DNA from 2 places in the Fictibacillus sp. UD genome. Region 1 is predicted to be linked to the other one. Evidence: a T-box and tRNA genes for the amino acid it is inferred to sense, from the RefSeq annotation. Region 1 holds a T-box; the other holds one or more tRNA genes.
The links. The T-box of region 1 lies ahead of P8610_RS01350 (valine--tRNA ligase). A T-box ahead of a tRNA ligase gene usually reads a tRNA of that ligase, here a tRNA-Val.
Positions count from the first base shown of each region.

Region 2: it encodes a tRNA-Val, which carries the amino acid that the T-box ahead of P8610_RS01350 (valine--tRNA ligase) is inferred to sense. The anticodon was not compared.

Region 1 covers NZ_JARUHH010000001.1:266,554-276,235, reverse strand. Annotated here, with positions in the region: gene P8610_RS01360 (GGDEF domain-containing protein) at 1-1,036, opposite strand, end outside; gene P8610_RS01355 (bifunctional folylpolyglutamate synthase/dihydrofolate synthase) at 1,162-2,457, opposite strand; gene P8610_RS01350 (valine--tRNA ligase) at 2,533-5,181, opposite strand; T-box leader at 5,228-5,450, opposite strand; gene P8610_RS01345 (hypothetical protein) at 5,618-5,815, shown strand; gene ysxE (spore coat protein YsxE) at 6,372-7,445, opposite strand; gene P8610_RS01335 (hypothetical protein) at 7,442-8,359, opposite strand; gene P8610_RS01330 (LysM peptidoglycan-binding domain-containing protein) at 8,374-9,682, opposite strand, start outside.
Region 2 covers NZ_JARUHH010000007.1:57,583-67,264, reverse strand. Annotated here, with positions in the region: gene P8610_RS13160 (hypothetical protein) at 1-3, shown strand, start outside; gene P8610_RS13155 (hypothetical protein) at 103-330, shown strand; gene P8610_RS13150 (MBL fold metallo-hydrolase) at 834-1,739, shown strand; gene P8610_RS13145 (DUF421 domain-containing protein) at 1,720-2,415, opposite strand; gene P8610_RS13140 (GNAT family N-acetyltransferase) at 2,500-2,937, opposite strand; gene P8610_RS13135 (YjcG family protein) at 2,943-3,458, opposite strand; gene P8610_RS13130 (alpha/beta hydrolase) at 3,518-4,249, opposite strand; gene P8610_RS13125 (phosphatidylglycerophosphatase A family protein) at 4,392-4,949, shown strand; tRNA gene P8610_RS13120 (tRNA-Val) at 5,228-5,302, shown strand; gene P8610_RS13115 (CotD family spore coat protein) at 5,670-6,146, shown strand; gene P8610_RS13110 (SDR family NAD(P)-dependent oxidoreductase) at 6,276-7,022, shown strand; gene P8610_RS13105 (cation diffusion facilitator family transporter) at 7,114-7,998, shown strand; gene P8610_RS13100 (VOC family protein) at 7,995-8,360, opposite strand; gene P8610_RS13095 (sulfite exporter TauE/SafE family protein) at 8,366-9,100, opposite strand; gene P8610_RS13090 (LysR family transcriptional regulator) at 9,222-9,682, shown strand, end outside.

The DNA.
Region 1 (9,682 bases):
GTACGGATTGGGCTTTCCCTTGAAAGAACAGCTCTGAAATCTGTCGCCAAGCTTTCAGTTTGCTGTAGCGAATACTCTTTCCAGTCGCCCATACTCTCCCGCTGATTGCTTCATGTTTTTTTATAGGAACTGCTGTTAATAAACCCTCTTCACTTTCATATTGGCGTATGATTTTAAGGTGTTCTCCTGCATCAGCATCATAGATAAATGCAAAATCCACATTCATAAAACCAATTAATTTTTCAATAAAAACATCCAAGATATGATTCACTTTCAAATGTTCAGAAAGCTGCTGGCCGATCTCACTTGCTTTTTGAAGAGCATCGTTAATCTGCTGGCTAGAATGATACAGATTAATAATGATAGAGAGCGATAGAAAAGGAAGTCCTACGTAAAAGATGCCAGGCCGTCCTAATTGAGAATAAAGAACAAATAACATAAGACCGACTGGAATCGCTAATACTTCTGAGACAAAATCCCACACTGCATCACGTTCAAAGAAAGCGACTTCTTCTTCGTATAGAAATTTTACAATAAAATATATGGCTATATGATTTAAGACTAGGCCTGTGCCAACATAGGCTATAACAGGGATTAAATTGATCGTTTCGTTTACTTCAAACGCCCCCGTTTCCCCTCCAAAAAGATGGAATACGGTGCTTTCACAGATGATAATCCACGAAAACATAAGCGTATTTGCCATATATCTATAATATTCTTTAACGATATTTATTTTTAGAGACAAGAACATCGCGATCAGTGATAAAAGCGTCATGTATAAAGCAGGTGCTAGCCCAAAATATAAAAATACAGCCAAATTAATACCAGACATAAAAGAGATGTTTGAATTTAAAACTTTAATAGGAAAACAAGAAACAACAATCGCTAATAAGGAAATAATGCCCAAATCAATAAAGTTAATATCAAGATGGTTATTAGTCATCTGAGTAGCTGTCCAAATGGCCAGCGGGAATAAACATACCCATGCAATTACAAGAGACATCCGTTTTTTTCTATTTACCATTCGCGTTGTCATTAACTTGTCCTCCTCTCTATATAATTGTCTGTCTATCAATCTTCCCTAGTGAAAACACATCTTTTTTACTAGGACAAATTCATTATCTTTTATTTTATCAAAAGTTCAAAAAATTACAATAAATGTTATTCCAAATTTTGAAATGTTTTTCTTACTTCTGAAATAAAGTAAAGCGAACCCGTAATAATGAGGACATCTTCTTCGTTTAATTGTCCTCTAACATGATTTAAAGCTTCTTCCCATAAAGAAATAGCAATCGACCTTTTAAAAGGACTTTCTGCTAGTAGTTCCTCGGCAGAAGCAGCTCTTGGAAAATCAAACGTGGTGAAGCACGCTTCGTAAATGACACTTTCCAGGTCTTTCATCATTTCTCCATATGCTTTATCCTGCAATGCTGCAAAAAGCAAAAAAATCCTTTTTGACTTATAGTGGTTGAGCAATGTTTTTTTAAGTGCATGAACGCCTTGCTGATTGTGCGCGCCGTCAATTATTATATCGGGTGATTGTGATACTTTTTCAAATCTCCCAGCCCAATTTGCTTTATTTAACCCTTTTTTTATTTCGGAAGCAGAGATGTTAAATTCACCCGACTTCACTAAGTGCATAATGGCAGCTGCTGCCAGACCTGCATTCTTTATTTGATGTGTTCCTTTCATGGAGATAAGGTATTCATGCTCCTTCTTTTCAAAATCCTTAAAAATAAACCGCTCACCTTGATCCATGCTCTCAAGATGAAGCACAGAAAAGTCACGATCTAAAAAATACGAATCTGACTTCGTTTTCTTTGCTTTTTGTTTTATTACCGTGATGGCACTATCTTGTTCTACTGTAGTAATAACTGGGGTATTCGGTTTTATAATTCCAGCCTTTTGAAACGCAATGTCCTCAATTGTGTCGCCGAGTATTCCCATGTGGTCAAAGCCGATGTTGGTTATAAGACTCAAGATGGGTGCAATTACATTTGTAGAATCGTAAAGACCGCCAAGCCCTGTTTCATACAAAACTACATCTGGCTTTTTGTCAGCAAAATACAGAAGGGAAATAACCGTGATCACTTCAAACTCGGTAGGACTTCCAAGTGATGTTGAAGACACCTCTTCAACTAGAGGCTTTAAAATCCTCGAATAATGAAGAAGTTCTTCATCGGCTATCGGCACACCATTTATCGAAACTCTTTCATTGAAAGTTATCAAATATGGCGACGTAAAAGTACCTGCAGAGTACCCTGCTTCATTAAAAATGCTTCTTAAATACTCTACGGTTGATCCCTTTCCATTCGTTCCTGCAATATGTATGAGGGTTAATTGATTTTCAGGATTCCCTGTTCTGTCTAACAGCCATTCCACTCTTTTAAGTCCTGGTTTAATACCAAATTTTAATAAGCTATGAATCCACTTTAGCGCATCATTGTAAGAATTCACTTGATTCCCGCCTTTCTTAAAAGTAAAGAAGGCGAATCCCTGCTGTAATAAGGATCCGCCTCAAATTGTTAAATTTTAGCTTTGAAGTTCTTTGATACGTGCTAATACGTTATCATATTTTTCCTGATAATCTGCTTGTTTTGCACGTTCTTCATCGATAACCTTTTCAGGTGCTTTTTTCATGAAACCTTCATTGCTTAATTTTTTCTGTACACGTTCTACTTCTTTTGCATACTTTTCTGCTTCTTTTTCAAGTCGCTTGATCTCTTCATCAATGTTGAGCAGTCCTTCAAGAGGAAGATACATTTCTAAACCTGTTAATACGGTGCTCATGCTTTTTTCAGGTGCAGAAATCTCATCTGAGATTACAAGTTCACTCGGGTTACAGAAACGAACTAAATATTGACGGTTCTTTTCTAGCGCAGCAAGAATTTCTTTGTTCTTCGGCTTGATTTGAAGCTCAATAGGTTTACTTGGTGCAACGTTCATCTCTGATCGAATGTTACGAACAGAACGAATTACTTCTGTAATAAGAGCAAACTCTTTAGCTGCTTCAGGGAAATGAAGATCTTCTTTCTTTTCTGGCCATGCTGCAACCGTTATAGATTCCCCGTTGTGAGGCAGATGCTGCCAAATCTCTTCTGTAATAAATGGCATGAACGGATGAAGCAATCTCAGTGTATTGTCTAACACATACGCGAGTACCGAACGTGTTGTTTTCTTCGCTTCTTCATCTTCTCCGTATAAAGGAAGCTTTGCCATTTCAATGTACCAGTCACACAAGTCATCCCAGATAAAGTTATAAAGAAGACGTCCAACTTCTCCAAATTCGTAAGCATCGATCAGACGAGTAATATCTTCTGATGTTTCGTTCAATCGAGTAAGAATCCATTGATCAGCGAGTGATTTCTTTCCGCTTAAATCGATTTCATCATACTGCATGCCATCCATGTTCATCAAAGCAAAACGAGATGCGTTCCAGATTTTATTTGCAAAGTTCCAAGTAGATTCTACCTTTTCCCAATAAAAACGAAGATCGTTTCCTGGTGAGCTTCCTGTAGATAAGAAGAATCGTAATGCATCCGCACCATACTTCTCTATAACATCCATCGGATCTACACCGTTGCCAAGTGATTTACTCATCTTTCTGCCTTCAGAGTCACGAACAAGTCCATGGATTAATACGTCATTAAACGGCTTTTGATCCGTAAATTCAATGGATTGGAAGACCATTCTTGAAACCCAGAACGTAATAATATCGTAACCTGTTACAAGTACATTGCCAGGGAAGTAACGTTTAAAATCTGCAGCTTCTTCATCTGGCCAGCCCATCGTTGAGAAAGGCCATAAAGCAGATGAGAACCAAGTATCAAGTACATCCGTATCCTGCTCCCAATTTTCCGGCTCTTTTGGCTCTGTTTTGCCAACGTAGATTTCACCCGTTTCTTTATGGAACCAAGCTGGTATACGGTGTCCCCACCACAACTGACGTGAAATACACCAGTCACGAATATTTTCAACCCAGCGCATGTATGTGTTCTCAAAACGATCTGGAACAAAGTTTATTTTGTCTTCACTTTTTTGAAGTTTGATCGCTTCTTCTGCTAAAGGCTGCATTTTAACAAACCATTGAGTTGATAAGTAAGGCTCAACAACAGCTCCACTTCGCTCAGAGTGTCCAACCGAGTGCATATGTTCTTCAATTTTAAACAATACGCCTTGCTCCTGCAGATCCTTAACAATCTGCTTACGGCATTCAAAGCGGTCTAAGCCCTGATACTTTCCAGCGTTTTCGTTCATCTTTCCGCCTTCATCCATAACAAGGATACGCTCAAGGCTATGTCTATTACCAATCTCAAAGTCGTTTGGATCATGTGCAGGCGTAATCTTTACGGCACCCGAACCAAATTCCATATCAACATAATCGTCACCAACAATTTCAATCTCACGGCCAACGATCGGCAGAATAGCTTTTTTGCCGATCAGCTGCTGATAACGCTCATCTTTTGGATGTACGGCAATCGCTGTATCTCCGAGCATCGTTTCAGGACGAGTTGTCGCTACTTCAATGTGACCTGATCCATCAGCTAACGGGTATTTCATATGATAGAAGGCACCTTGAACATCTTGGTGAATAACTTCAATATCAGAGAGTGCTGTTTTTGTCTGCGGATCCCAGTTGATGATATACTCACCGCGGTAAATTAATCCTTTTTCATAAAGATTTACAAATACCTCTTTAACTGCTTCTGAAAGACCTTCATCAAGCGTAAATCGCTCGCGGGAATAGTCTAGACCCAGTCCTAGCTTCGCCCATTGCTGACGGATAAACTTAGCATACTCATCTTTCCATTCCCACGATTTTTCTAAAAACTTTTCACGTCCTAAATCATAACGGGAAATACCTTCTTCACGCAGTTTTCCTTCTACCTTTGCCTGTGTAGCGATTCCAGCATGGTCCATTCCTGGCAGCCATAAAACATCATAGCCTTGCATGCGTTTTGTGCGAGTTAAGATATCTTGAAGGGTTGTGTCCCATGCATGCCCAAGGTGCAGTTTTCCTGTAACGTTTGGAGGTGGGATAACAATCGTATAAGGCTGCTTCCCTTCCTCGCCTTTCGCCTCAAAAAACTTACCTTTCAGCCAAAAATCATAACGGTTTTCTTCCGTTGCCTTCGGATCATACTTTGTAGGCATCGTCAGTTCTTTCTGTTCGTTCGTCATTCTATTCTCCTCCTTTATTTCTAAAAAACAAAAAAGCCCTTTCGTCGAAAAGGACGAAAGGACTCCGCGGTACCACCTTAATTTACGGCAAGTCTAAATAAACTTGCTGTACACTTCATTTATAACGGATGTACCGTCTTCTCCTACTACACTTCAAAGAAGATGCTCAAGGGCGACTTCCAACGAACTTTCCTTAAGGATTCTTTCAGCAGATGAATCCTCTCTCTAAAAGGCGTTACATTTGTACTATTCCCTATCTACGCAACAATATAGATTCTGAGTATATTTTATACAACATATCTGTTTTTAGTCAATAGCATACCCGTATCTTGTAAAAGTTATTCTATGTAACATCCCCACTTTAGTGAATGCATGTCTTTCACATTAATCGTATTTTTGCATAAATTATTTAAAATGGGCGAATGGGGGGCTTTTCTTGGCTAGAAAGTATTTTCGAAAAGCACGTTTTCCTGCTGGCTGGTTTGTAACCCTTAAACAAACGATTGGACAATTGACTGCACCACTCATTATCTTTCAACTGTTAAGGACGATACTATTTCCATCTGCTGTAGATTTTATTATTCTTTTAACCTTAGTGATTCTCCATATATGTTTTGCTTACGATATGCTGTAAAAAGTAGAGAGAATTAATAAATCCACTGTTCAGGTTGTGTTTTTACGGTACGTGTTCTTTTGTTAAGGCTGTTTTTATAGACTTTGTTGTTATTGGAAGTGGTTGATTTCCGTTCCAGGTGCTCGCTTTCCGCGGGGCAGGCGGTGAGCCACATTGGGACGTTTTACTTTTAAGTGTCTCACCTGTCTAGTTGCAAGTGACTAGCCCCTCGAGGTCAAAAGCTAAATTGTCTACAAGGCAAAGTGCGCCTTGTTAGCCCATTCACCTTTTGCTTGTCGGGGCTGAACGAGCTACTTTCACTTTTCGGACTGCCCGCCTGTCCCGCAGGAGTCTCCCACCTTGCACTCCAATCAACTGTCACAGAAGAAATTAAATTGAAGTTTGAAAGCAACAATTCTTTAGAAAATAAACTGTATTAATTACAAGTTCGGGCAGTAGAAATGAGTTTACGCGTTTTGAACGCTTCCGCATATACCAATGATGTGACATATCAAGAATAACTAGCCACTCATCTCATTTTTTTATAAACAATTAAAAAAGAGATCACATATACGTGTTATATGTGATCTCCTTCGTCATTTATATTAATTTTCGTCGGAACAGTATTCGAATTATCTAAAGGTGCAGGAGGAGGTGCCAGCATAATCGCATCGCAAAAGTCCCGGATTTTTTTCATTGCTCTTATTCTGCTCTCCAGACGATGCACCATTTCAATTTGAGAATAATCGTTTCGTCTGCTGCAGTATAGGTCCACTGCATTAAAAACGGGTTCAGGATAAGATAAATAACTAATTAATAATCCTCTTTCCTCATTCAACAATGGTACATGTTTCTCGTAAAGATCTAATAAAAACTTTCCTTCTTCCACTGTCCATTCTCTTTGATGTGCAGATCTTCTGAAGTAAACCGCTAGGTCTCTTACTGGCGTATCAAGTACTGCTTTCTCAAAGTTTAGAAGATGACCTTCACCTGTCGGGTTAAAGATCAAGTGATTTCTTGAAACTTTTCCGTGACAAAGGACGCTCCGGTAGCGTTTTTCCCTTTGACATGTATCGTACCAGTCTTTCAATCTTCTTTTTGCTTCTTCGGTCATTCTCATGATTTGATGAAAATGACTTAAATAGGTTAATTCAAATGGTGACATATACGTTTTCTGTTCTGCTTCTTCTGTAAACCGTTCCATCTCATATTGCCGATTTTCCCATCTGTTCATGAGATACTGATAAGAATGTTCCACTACTTCATTTGAAAAGTCCTGTTCTTTAAGCGTTAAGGCATGAATTTTTCCTAAGTGATCGAGAAGCACCTCATCTTTTGCTTTTTCGTTTCTCTCATCTGAAGCAAACCAAGGCATCAGATAATACGTTCTTGAGCCTAGCTGTACTGTGTAATCACCAAACTTTGTTGGATACAGAGGTACAACCTGGTGAAAGCCTATTTCTGAAAGACGCTGGATTACATGAGTAAACCAGCTTCTTTCATCCTCAGTCATCTCTGCTTCTTTTAGTGCAAATGTACCCCTTTTCGTTATGACCTTCTTCACTTTCCCATGCTGCTCCAACTTTTCAGGAAATAGATCATAATGAAAAAGGACGGGCCCGTAATTTAAAGTTTCCTTTTCCGTTGTCATAGGGCCACCTTCCTTCTTTTTTCATCAAACCATTCTGTTACCGTCTTAACAAGAGTTCGATTTGCTTCCCAGCATTCTTCATACCTCTTGAGTCCCTCTACCATTCTTTCTAAAGAACTGTTATCTAATTGTTTTAAACAATCATAGATTTCCCAAGGTGTAACGATCTCAGCTAAAAGAAGTAATCCTTGCTCCTGGTCCAAAGAGAAGTGTTTGTTTACCTCTGTTAAAAGCCCTTTTAACGAAAGAGGTGAAGAATGTTCCAGCCACTCTAATAAGAACGTTCGAAGAGGCAGATATCCTCTAACCGGCCAAGCATCACCACCCTGGTAAAATAAGAAATGAAAGATTTTTTTACCGTTTTTAACACTCATCTCTCTTTCTAAAACAGGCAATGAACTTTTCTTCACCTTACTTCTGATCGCCTCAGAAAGCTTAAGACGTTCTTTTGCTTCAAGAATACTCGTTGTTATAAAGGAAAAGTTTGCTTCCATGTACTTTTGAGACAAACGTAAACAATGATTCATATCAAATACCGGAAGTTCTGTTTGAAGGGCTGGGTTCTCTTTAACATCATAATTTACTGCAGATTTTAATAACATACCGATGAACTGCGCCCATCGTTCTACCTCATCACAGCCGAATAAAGCATCTGCATGGTCATGTAAGGATATCCATTGTTCACCATATTGTATTGCAAATTCCCCGCTTTTAGTACGAATCATACGGTCTGGCACGGCGCCTGAGCCTTTTGAAGACTCATCGCGCCACTTAACATGCCATTTTAGCCTTTCGTGCTCCGTCCAATAACGGATGCGTTTCTCCCCCGAATCAGTCAGAATGATATGAGGTTTTTCTTTCCATCTTATCCCGTACAGTTCATATTCATTTTCCAAGGTGTTAATCAGCCCCATAACAGCACCTCATCTTAACGTGAACTTACAGGGATATATATAATCTGCCCCTCAGATACTTCACCTTGCTGAAGTCGATTCATGCGCATCAGTGTATTTAATGAGATATCATACCTCTCACAAATATGCTCTAAAGAATCTCCTCGCTGTAGAATGTACATTCTCATCTTAGAAAAACGATCTTCTTTAGCAGAGAGCATTTTTGTTAAATAAAGAGCGTTCTCATCTCTAGGTTCATCACGTTCAACCTGTTCAGCCACTGGCTGTGATTCAGGTTCTGTTTCTGCATAACTATTATCTTCATATTCATAAGATGCATCATGCTCTTCCGCACTTTGCTGATAGCTTGAATCTTCGTATTCTTGTTCAGCCTCATATGATTGTTCACCATACTCATATTCATTGGAATAAGAAGGACGTTCAGAATGATTTTGCTGATATTGATAATTGGCATAGTGATTAGCTTGCTGCTGGTACGCTTCTTGCTGCTGATACGGATTATAAGAATATGGTCGATTCGTATCTTGATAAGGCGACTGACTTTGATAGCTGTTTGGTTGATCTTGATACGTTTGTGCTTCATAATCTGGTGTTTGCTGAGCTTGATAGCTTTCATAAGCCTCTTCTTCTTCATGATCATATGCTTCTGAATAATCATTTTGATCTGAAGCTTCTACTTCACCGTACACTTCATGATCTTCTTCATAGTGAGCTTCGGGTTCATCTATGGCAGGTGGGTCAGAATGGCGAGTATCTTCACTCGAAAAAGCAATGGCCTTCAGCGAATCAAAGGTAGCCTCCATTGTGCGGTCATCTAATGCTTCAAAATGCGGTTTAAACTCAAAAGCTGCTTTCTTTTCATCACGAACTTCAGCATTATTCTCATTAAATCGAGCTAAAAACTCGTTTGGCTGAGGCTGTGACGGTACTCCACCGCTTTGACGCGCTTCAAATTGAAAAGGAGTAAAAATATCTTGCTTCTCTTCTTTTTGTGCCAATCTCTCTTCAGCGGCTACCGAACGTATCTCCTCTTTTGGAGAATCATACGCAGGGCTTTCTTGACGCTGCTTTTCATCTTTTATGCCGTAAATACAGATGGAAGCAGAAAGTTCAAAGCAAGTAGAATTGGGGAGCTCGTATTCGAATGATTCCACTTCCACTTTTACCTCATTTGCATCTTCTACACGATAGGACGGGATGGTAATGTCCACCGGAAAACGATGCACCAGGTCTGTTACTCCATCTTCTGCAACACTTAACTGTGTAAGTGAACGATAAGAGACACTCTCAGCCAGCGGGTTTAGTTCTGGATCACCCGCATTC
Region 2 (9,682 bases), on a different contig from region 1:
TAGGGCACTCTTGTTAAAAGAGTGCTCTTTCTTTTTGAAAACGAATATTTTAGAAGGAAAAGGGAATAGGAAGAGGAATAGATAGGAAAGGGGATGTTGCATATGGGATATATTTTACCGTATATACCGATTCAGCGAATGCAATATGCTAGTCGAATGGAAAGACCAGAACAAGGTTTACCGATCGTATCGAAAGTACCTCCTATTCAAAATAACAATGTTCACACATTTAGCCACAACAAAAAGTCCGACATAGAAAAACAGAAACGTTTTGATCAAATTCTAAGTGAAATAGAAGGAAAAGGATTATTTTTAAACGAAACCATCTAGAGGGTTTCTTTTTTTTGCTTTTCTATATATGAGTATTGCTTCTGCTCATTCAGCTCAATCTTTCTAAGACAAGTTGATTGAATTGGAAGGTGTGAGACTACGGCGAGAACGAGCACTAAGGTGAGCCCCATAAAGGCAAAATGGCAAGGGGCTCACACCACCTGTTCCTCGGAAAGAAAGCACCTAAGACGAAAATTAACTACTTTAAGAAACATCAAGGGATACCAAAACCGCTTTAGGCAATTTTTGATTGTTGCTTAGAAATTTTTTTATTGTCTTCTTTGAAAAGTTGGTTGTAGTGGAAGGTGGGAGACTCCTGCGGGACAGGCGGGCAGGTGAGACACTTAAAAGTGAAACGTTAAGAATGTGGCTCACCGCCTGCCCCGCGGAAAGCGAGCACCTGGAGCGGAAAGCAACACCTCCCAATAGCAACAAAGTTTGCGAAAACAGCTTTTCTTACATAACAAAACAGTTTAATCTACTAATACATTGGAGTGTTTAAAATGGAATTTAAAGAAATAGCAGCAGGGTGCTACTATTTTAATAGCGCTGTAAATATAGGCTATATTGTAAATGAAGATAGAAGCAAGGGGATGTTAATTGATGCAGGTCTAGAATCTTCAGCCGCAAAAAAAGCGGTTCAGCATCTTGTGAAAGAGAATCTGCCCATTACCCATCTCTTTATCACGCATGCTCACGCAGATCATTTTGGGGGAGCTCTATATATTCAAAAAAATTTTAACGTACATACGATCGCTCCCCCTTTAGAAGAAGCGATTATGAGAAACTCGATCCTTGAACCCATCTATTTATTTAACGGGAACTCCCCTTTAAGTGAGATGAGGAATAAATTTTTGGAGGCCCCTTCTATAAGGGTGGATGAGATCAGCGCGGAAGGGATATGGGACAAAACATTCCCACTTGAATTTATTGCTTTGCCGGGGCACAGTCATAATCAATTTGGCGTATTGTACAAAGGGATTTTCTATGCGGCAGATGCATTTTTAGGCAGTGATATTCTTGAAAAGCATAAGATTCCTTTTATAGTAAATGCCACAGAGAATCAGGAGACATTAATAAAATTGAAAAACATGAACATAGAAGGAATGGTTCCTGGTCATGGGAAATTCACCAAGAAGTATCAGCAAGTCATTCAAGAGAATATTAATGTTCATGAAAAAATAGCCACCCAAGTTCATTCTATCATTGCTGAATCAGGTGAGTCCGGAATATCTTTAGAGAACTTAATAGCGGAAATGCTTACGCTACATAATATAAAGCCTGCTAATATCGGGATGTATACTCTTTTTAGAACAGCTGTTTCCGCCTATTTCATACAGCTTGTTGAAGAAGGAAAAGCGATGTATAAAATATGGGAAGGAAAACCAGTTATTTTTTCGGATCAGTAATAGGCATAAATAATAGTTTTCCTTCTGACATTTCGGCGTAAACAACTTCTTCAAGAGAAGAATAGCCCTGTTTATGAAGCTGTTCCATTAGTTCTTTTTTTGAGATGCCTGCCGTTGAAAGATTATCATGATTAAGTTCTCCATCTAATATTAAAGTTACTGGTAATTCAGGCTGCTGCTGGCTATTCAAATTCATATCTTGTCTGTTTGGAGGACCGTATTGATATTTTGGCAAAATACTTAGTGACCCATTGGATTCTAAAATGGCATATTCTACTTCTCTTAATCCAAAAAAGCCTTTTTGGCGCACTAGGTTTTGCAGCTGGTTAATATCGAGTTTGCTTTTCTTTAACATTTCACGGTCGATCATGCCTTTACGAATAACAATCGTAGGAGCTCCTTCAAGAAACTTACGAGTACCTTTGAATTTCTGTGAGATGATTTCTACGACGTAAACCATTGTTCCCCAGATCAAAATAGCATACAAGATAACAAAGATAGAAGTTTCGTCATCATACATGGCATTGCCTACTAATTCACCTAAAAAGATAGACGAAATGAAATCAAAGGGTGTAATTTGTGAGATTTGCGTTTTGCCTAAAATCTTTGTGAGTATAAAAAGAGCAACAAACCCCACGATTAGTTCGGTCGTTAACTGTCCAACATGAATGTCCATCAACCATTGTCTCCTCAAAAATATGAATTATTGTACAGTTTTGACGAGAATAGATGTTTATAAACGAAAAAAGTATTGAAGCCGTCACGTGGACGATTTCAATACTTTTTTCATTGCGACATGAGGTATGTTGGCATCTAGAAAAGGTTCTTTAGAAGTGGTGCTGTACCCGAGTTTTTTATAAAAGTCTTCTGCTTGAGTTTGTGCATATAATATAAGGCTGGAATAAGACCGTTCGAGTGCACTTTCTTCCATTGCCTTCATCAATTCTTCGCCTAGACCCTTTTTACGATGAGAAGAAAGGACGCAAACCCGTTCAACTTTTCCTTCACCGTTTACTTCTCGAAGCCTGGCTGCTCCAACAGGCTTTTCGTTTTCGTAAAGAACAAAATGAAGAGAAGCATCTTCATTTCCATCAATTTCTTCACTTTCATCAATCTGCTGTTCACGAACGAATACATCTTTTCTGACAGATAAAGCATCTTGAAAGCCATGTTCGTTCGTTGTGTATGTCTTAATCAATCTGCTTAAACTCCTTTTCCAAGTCGAAATGTTTCATATACAGTCCAAGATCCGTTATCAAGCTGATAAAGCAATTGAAAACGGTCAATTCTTTCTTTGTGTTCAATGTCAATCATACGAAGACGTTCTAGCACATCAGAATGCTCTTCATCAGATAATTTCTGTCCGAGTGTCAGATGTGGCACAAAATTGTAAGGCTGCTGATGTTCAAGAGGACCTGAGTACAGCTGATCGTGCAATGAACTTAATTCTTCAGCTTCGTTTACTTTTAAGTAAATTGCATTATTAACAGGGTGGAAGGAGCCAACCTTGTTAATCATTATTGAAAACGGATTAATGTTTTGAGCAACAGATGAGATATAGGAAATCTGATCCTGAAGCTCTTCTTCAGTCGCCTCGAAGGGTTCCTTTAAAGTGATGTGAGGTGCGATAAGGGCATAATGTGGATCGTACCGTTTTCGGTAGGAATTTACTTTATCTTGTAGATTTTTTGATGGAAAAATAGCAATACCGTATTTCATAATTCTTCCTCCCTCATCTTTTGAACTAGTATACCAAATATTCTATTTATTTCCCACAGTTAGTGATTGTTGTAAAGAAACATTAACGCAGGAACTAAATCTTTCTGCCAGTTTACCCACAGGTGATTTCCTTGAAACTCAGCATATTCATAATCCAATGCTAAATTATTTAACAAGTTTTTTATCGTTCTATTTGGAGTTAAAAAGTCGCGCGTAATGCCTTCTGGGTTCGTAAATTGATCTTCTTCGTCTCCAATAGAATGGTAGATAGTTAATGTTTGGATCTGTTCGATAGCCTCAACAGTCTCAATGAGGCTATCAGGGACATAAGGTGATTGAAGAATAACTTTGCCAAACGTATTGGGATACAAAAGGCTTAATTTAAAAGCCACATAACCGCCTAATGAATCACCAATTAAGCCCATTCCAGCACCTAATTGAAGTGTGTTGAATTTTTCGTTTAGGTAAGCTGTTAGTTCAAATGCCATAAAACGTATATAGTTTTCGTGTTTTTCACCCGCAGGATCATATTTCGCTTTTCGATCTTCAATCCCTTTATGATTAACACCTATGATAATGCAGCTTTGCATTTGATCTTCTTCCATAAGTCTATCAGCGGTTTTTGCCAGCTTTCCTAATTGAAAGTAATCTCTGCCATCTTGTGCAACAAGAATTGGATATTTAACAAGCGGAGTGAACTTGGAAGGAAGGTAAATTAATAAGTCAATTTCTTCATCCAAATATTTGCTATAAATCTTATCATCTGTAATAGAACCCTTAAGTATGGCCATAAAATGGACCTCCTTTGCTGACATTTATCATAAATTATAAGCGTTTTCATTCAACTCGTATAATTGTAACACATAATGATATAATGAAAGAATCAATACGAATGCAGCCATACAGTGAACATAAAAAATGAGGTGAAGTCTGTTGAAAAATAGAGTGCACAGTCGTGAAGTCGAGGCAGCTGCAAGAAGGCTGCTGAATGAAAGAGGCGTCACCATACCAGAAATTGCAGATATAGTGTATGAAATGCAGATTCCGTTTTCACCAGGTTTAACAAAAGATGAATGTATTGAAAGTGTAGATGCTGTATTAATGAAGCGGGAGATCCAGCATGCTATTTTAGTAGGGGTTGAACTTGATATTTTGGCCGAACAAAAAAAGCTTTCTGAACCTTTGCAGAGCATTGTGGAACAAGACGAAGGGTTGTTCGGCGTGGATGAAACGATCGCCCTAGGCGCTGTATTTGGATATGGAAGCATTGCAGTTACAACGTTTGGGCACTTGGATAAATTTAAGATGGGAATCATTCAAAAGCTCGATACGAAGATAGCAAACGGAAAAGTTCATACTTTCTTGGATGACTTGGTTGCAAGTATTGCAGCCAACGCCTCAAGCCGGCTTGCACATAGACTTCGAGATAAACAAGAGCGTTTAACAGCTGAAGAAATTGCTCAGCATGAGAATGAAGAGAAGATTGGGTAATAGATTGTATTAAGCCTCCTTTTAGTGGGAGGCTTTTATAGTTGAAGAAGCAACAATTGTCGAATGGCCTATAAAAAGAATTTAAAGGCCTATAAATCTTTTTTTAGGGCCTTTAAAACTTCATATGGGCCTATAAATTGATTTGAAGGGCCTATAAATCTTTCATACGCGCCTATAAACTTTAAAAGGATTAATACGCTTAATAAAAAATGATTGACAGAGCAATAATGGTGTCGTATATTTTAAAATATCTTAAAAGATTGCTAGAAACCGATTAAGACCTGTTAGCTCAGTGGGAGAGCACTTCCTTGACAGGGAAGGGGTCGGGGGTTCAAGTCCCTCACAGGTCACCATAACAACATACATACGTAAACTTCTTATCTAGTTGATAAGAAGTTTTTTTGTTTTTAGTCTCTTTATAGCTAGTTTGTGAGTGTCTGGGTTATAGGACCCATTTGCATCTGTTGGTTTTGTCGACTCGCCGATATATGAGCAAAACTCGCCGTATTCTAGCTGAAATTCGCCGGAATAAGTCCAATATTTCTAGAATTAATCCTTAAATTTCTAGAATTCGTTGTCTATATACCCCACTCAGTATAAGTGAACCTGTTTTCATAACCGAAATTCGCACCTATATTCAAATTTGGACGAACTTTTTAAGTCGTCCTACATAAAATATAGAGAAATATGATTCATGGTTTTTGAAAGGAGAACACTTTTTTGGGTTTATTTAAACGCCCTGGCATTTTTGCTAAAAAGGGAATGGGTATGCCTGCAGCTGGTGCAATGGGAATGGGTCCAATGGGTCCTACGATGGGTGCAATGGGAATGGGTCCAACTATGGGTGCAATGGGACAAATGGGTGGTCCAGTAATGGGAGCTATGTCACAGATGCCGCAGATGGGCGCTTTACCATCACAATATTATCCCCCGCAAGTTTTGCCTGCGCAATATAGTCCTACAAATCAACAAGTTCAATATAATCAGCAAGATGTTTATGTTCCGATGATCCATCCAACTCAAACAACACAAGTAAATCAGATGAACTACAAATATGTACATTATTTCCCGCAGAACACGAACGTCCTAAACCAGGCAACGCAGCAAAATATTATGGGAACAACTCAACCTATGCTGCCCCCATGTCCTTGTCCGCCACCATGCCCGCCGCCATGCGGCCCATGGCGCAAGAAATAATGTTTAAGCTGTCGACGTTGTCGGCAGTTTTCTTTTTGTTTACGTCCTTCTAAACAGAATTAGTTTTGAAAGTGAACAAAGATAGGGAATAAATAGAGTAATACATATATATGATGGAGGTTTTGAACCATGAAAAATGACGATAAAGTGGTAATTGTAACAGGAGCTGCCAAAGGGATCGGAAAACAAATTGCGATCGATTTTGCTAAAGCAGGGTGGATTCCATCATTAATTGACTACAATGCAAACGAACTTGAGTTAACACTAGAAGAAGTTCGTCACATACAACATAAGGCGATAAGTATTACGTGTGACGTCAAAAATCCTGAAGAAATCATAAAAGCTGTGACAGAAACACATGATAAACTTGGTAAAATCAATTGTTTGGTTAATAATGCAGGACTTTCAAAATGGAAATCTCCCTATGAATTAACAGTTGATGAATGGGATGAGATTATAAACACCAACTTAAGAAGTGTCTTTCTTTTTTCAAGAGAAGCAGCTAAATTTATGTCTCAATCTGGCGGTGGCTCGATAATTAATATGGCATCAACTAGAGCGTCAATGTCTGAGTCGAATTCTGAAGCTTATGCTGCGACAAAAGGTGGAATTGTTGCGTTAACTCACGCTCTGGCAGCTTCATTCACTGGCGACTTCATTACAGTTAACGCTATAAGCCCTGGCTGGATTCATACAGGAAATTATACAGAGCTGCGAGAGATTGACCATGATCAGCACCTTTCTAAAAGAGTAGGAGTTCCATCTGATATTTCGAGAGCTTGTTTATTCCTTGCTCAAAGTGATAATAATTTTATCACAGGGGAGAACATTACAATCGATGGCGGAATGACTAGAAAAATGATTTACGAGCATTAATGTTTCCTATAGGGAAAAAGATTGCTCTAGACCCACCCGGAATCCATTCTTTATGATGTAAAAGGTATCATTGAACGAAGGAGAATAGAGAATGCAATCTGATCAGCAAAAAAGAGTGGAACGCGGTGTTTATATTAGTTTAGGAGCATATATTTTTCTTTCTATCGTAAAACTTGTGTCAGGATTCATATACCATTCTGATGCCTTAGTTGCTGACGGATTGAACAATGCAACAGATATTATTGCTTCAATAGCAGTATTGATTGGTCTTAAAATTTCACGAAAACCTGCAGATGAAGATCATCCGTATGGTCACCTGCGTGCAGAAACTATAGCATCAATGGTAGCTTCTTTCATCATGGTTGTTATCGGTATTGAAGTACTGATCTCATCTATTAAAAAAATGTTTCAAGGGGTTGAAACAGAGCCTTCACTAATAGCGGCTATAATCGCATTGTTCGGTGCAGCGGTTATGTTGGTCGTTTATTTTTATAACATTAAAGTTGCAAAAGAAACAGATAGTCAAGGCTTAAAGGCAGCAGCACTAGATAACCGTTCTGATGCCTTTGTAAGTATAGGTGCAGCTGTTGGGATATTTGGGGCGCAAATCGGTTTACCATGGCTAGATCCTGCTGCAGCGGTTTTGGTTGGTCTCATTATCATTAAGACCGGATGGGAAATTTTTACCGAGACGTCTCATAATCTTTCTGACGGATTTGATTATGAAGAAGGAAAAGAAATGGAGCACAAAATTCTAGATGTTGAAGGCGTTGAGAATGTTGGAGATCTTAAAGCACGTAAACACGGTAACCGAGCAATCATTGATGTTACGATCAAAGTTGATCCTTCTTTAAACGTTGTTGAAAGCCATGAAATCACAGAGAAGATAGAAGATACCATTAAAGAAGCATACAATGTTGAAAGTATTCAAATTCATGTTGAACCAGAAGACGGCAAAGACAATGGAAAACCTTAAACTAAGCTGCGCTCAATAAACTCAATTCGATTTCCAAACGGATCACGAATGGTGAAGCGATTAAAACCTGGGATGGGAAGTTCATCTTGAATCTGTATATTATGAAGAATGAGATGGTCGCGTAATTTTTGAAGGCTTTCAACTAAAAAAGCTGGATGATGTTTACCTTTATAAATCTGGTCTTCAACACCTATGTGGAGCTCTTGATGACCTACTTGAAACCACATCCCGCCATTTTTTTGAAGAGCTTTAGGCTTTGTGATTTCCTGAAGCTGCAAGATCCCTCGATAGAAGTCTTTTGCTTCCTTTTCTTTATGGTGTGGAATGCATAATTGAACGTGATGGATGCCGTTAATTTTCATTTTTCTTACCCCCACTGAATAATTAATTGAAGTATAAGCATAACAGTTACAGTCCGCATTAGGATTGTAACTTGTTTTGTTTTTAATCGGGGTGCTAATTTAATGGCAGCTTGTGCCCCGCAAATACTGCCAATCGTTAGTGGAATAGCAACACCCCACATATAATGACCAGCAAACAAATACGTGAAAACAGCTCCTGTGCAGCTTAAGAATGTGTTGAAACGAGTGAACGACACCGTTCGGATATATGTAAAACCGTTTCGTAAAAAAAGCTGCATCTGCATCGTTCCTTGACCAGGACCAAACATACCGTCATATGCACCGATTCCAAAAAGGTAAGGGTACTTCCTCGGAGGCAGCTGTGTAGTTTCATTTTCTGGATTGACGTCTTTCTTCGTTTTTATAAACGTTAAGAACAGTGCGCCCGTTAGTAATATCAAGGCGATAATCGTTAAATGTTCTCTTGAGATCGCTGAAGCGATCAAACCACCACATATCCCTCCTGCTAAACTAATAGCCCCTGAAACAAAGTATGGAGCGAGCTTCGTATCATTCTTGCGGAGCAGAACGAAAAAGCTTGAGAAAGAACTAAACATATTTGCGAACTTATTAGCAGCAATTGCTGAGTGAACAGGAACTCCTAACAACAGCATAATAGGAAAGTTGATCATACCTCCGCCTCCGGAAAGCGTGCCAACAAAAGTAGCAGCAAAACCGACTAGTATAAGGATATACATCATGATTCTCACGTCCTTTCATTTCTGCTTACATTTATATCCTATGCTAAGGTATACTTAAATTAAATTACATAAAATGAACAATATTCAATAAGAAATACTTATCGTATAAAAAGGAGTATATATGCAGTTATCCGAGTTTCGAATTCTAAAAGTGCTTGCGGAAGAACTTAATATGAGGAAAGCATCAGAAAGGCTGTATGTTTCACAACCAGCTCTAAGTCAGCGTCTTCAATCCATTGAAAATAATTGGGGAACGATTATTTTTATCCGATCACAAAAGGGATTAAATTTAACCCCAGCGGGTGAAAAGATTATCTCCTTTGTTACAGAAGTTCTTCAAAAAGAAGAAACGGTGAAAGAGGAGCTCCAATCCCTTTCTGAACACGTTCATGGGACGTTGAAACTTGCTGTAGCGTCAATTATTGGACAATATTGGCTGCCGCATGTTTTAAAAGAATATGTCAATCTATACCCTCATGTAAACATTTCTCTAATAACAGGGTGGAGTTCAGAGATTATAAAGCACTTGTATGAAGATAAAATACATCTTGGAATTGTTAGAGGTAATCCCGAATGGCGGGG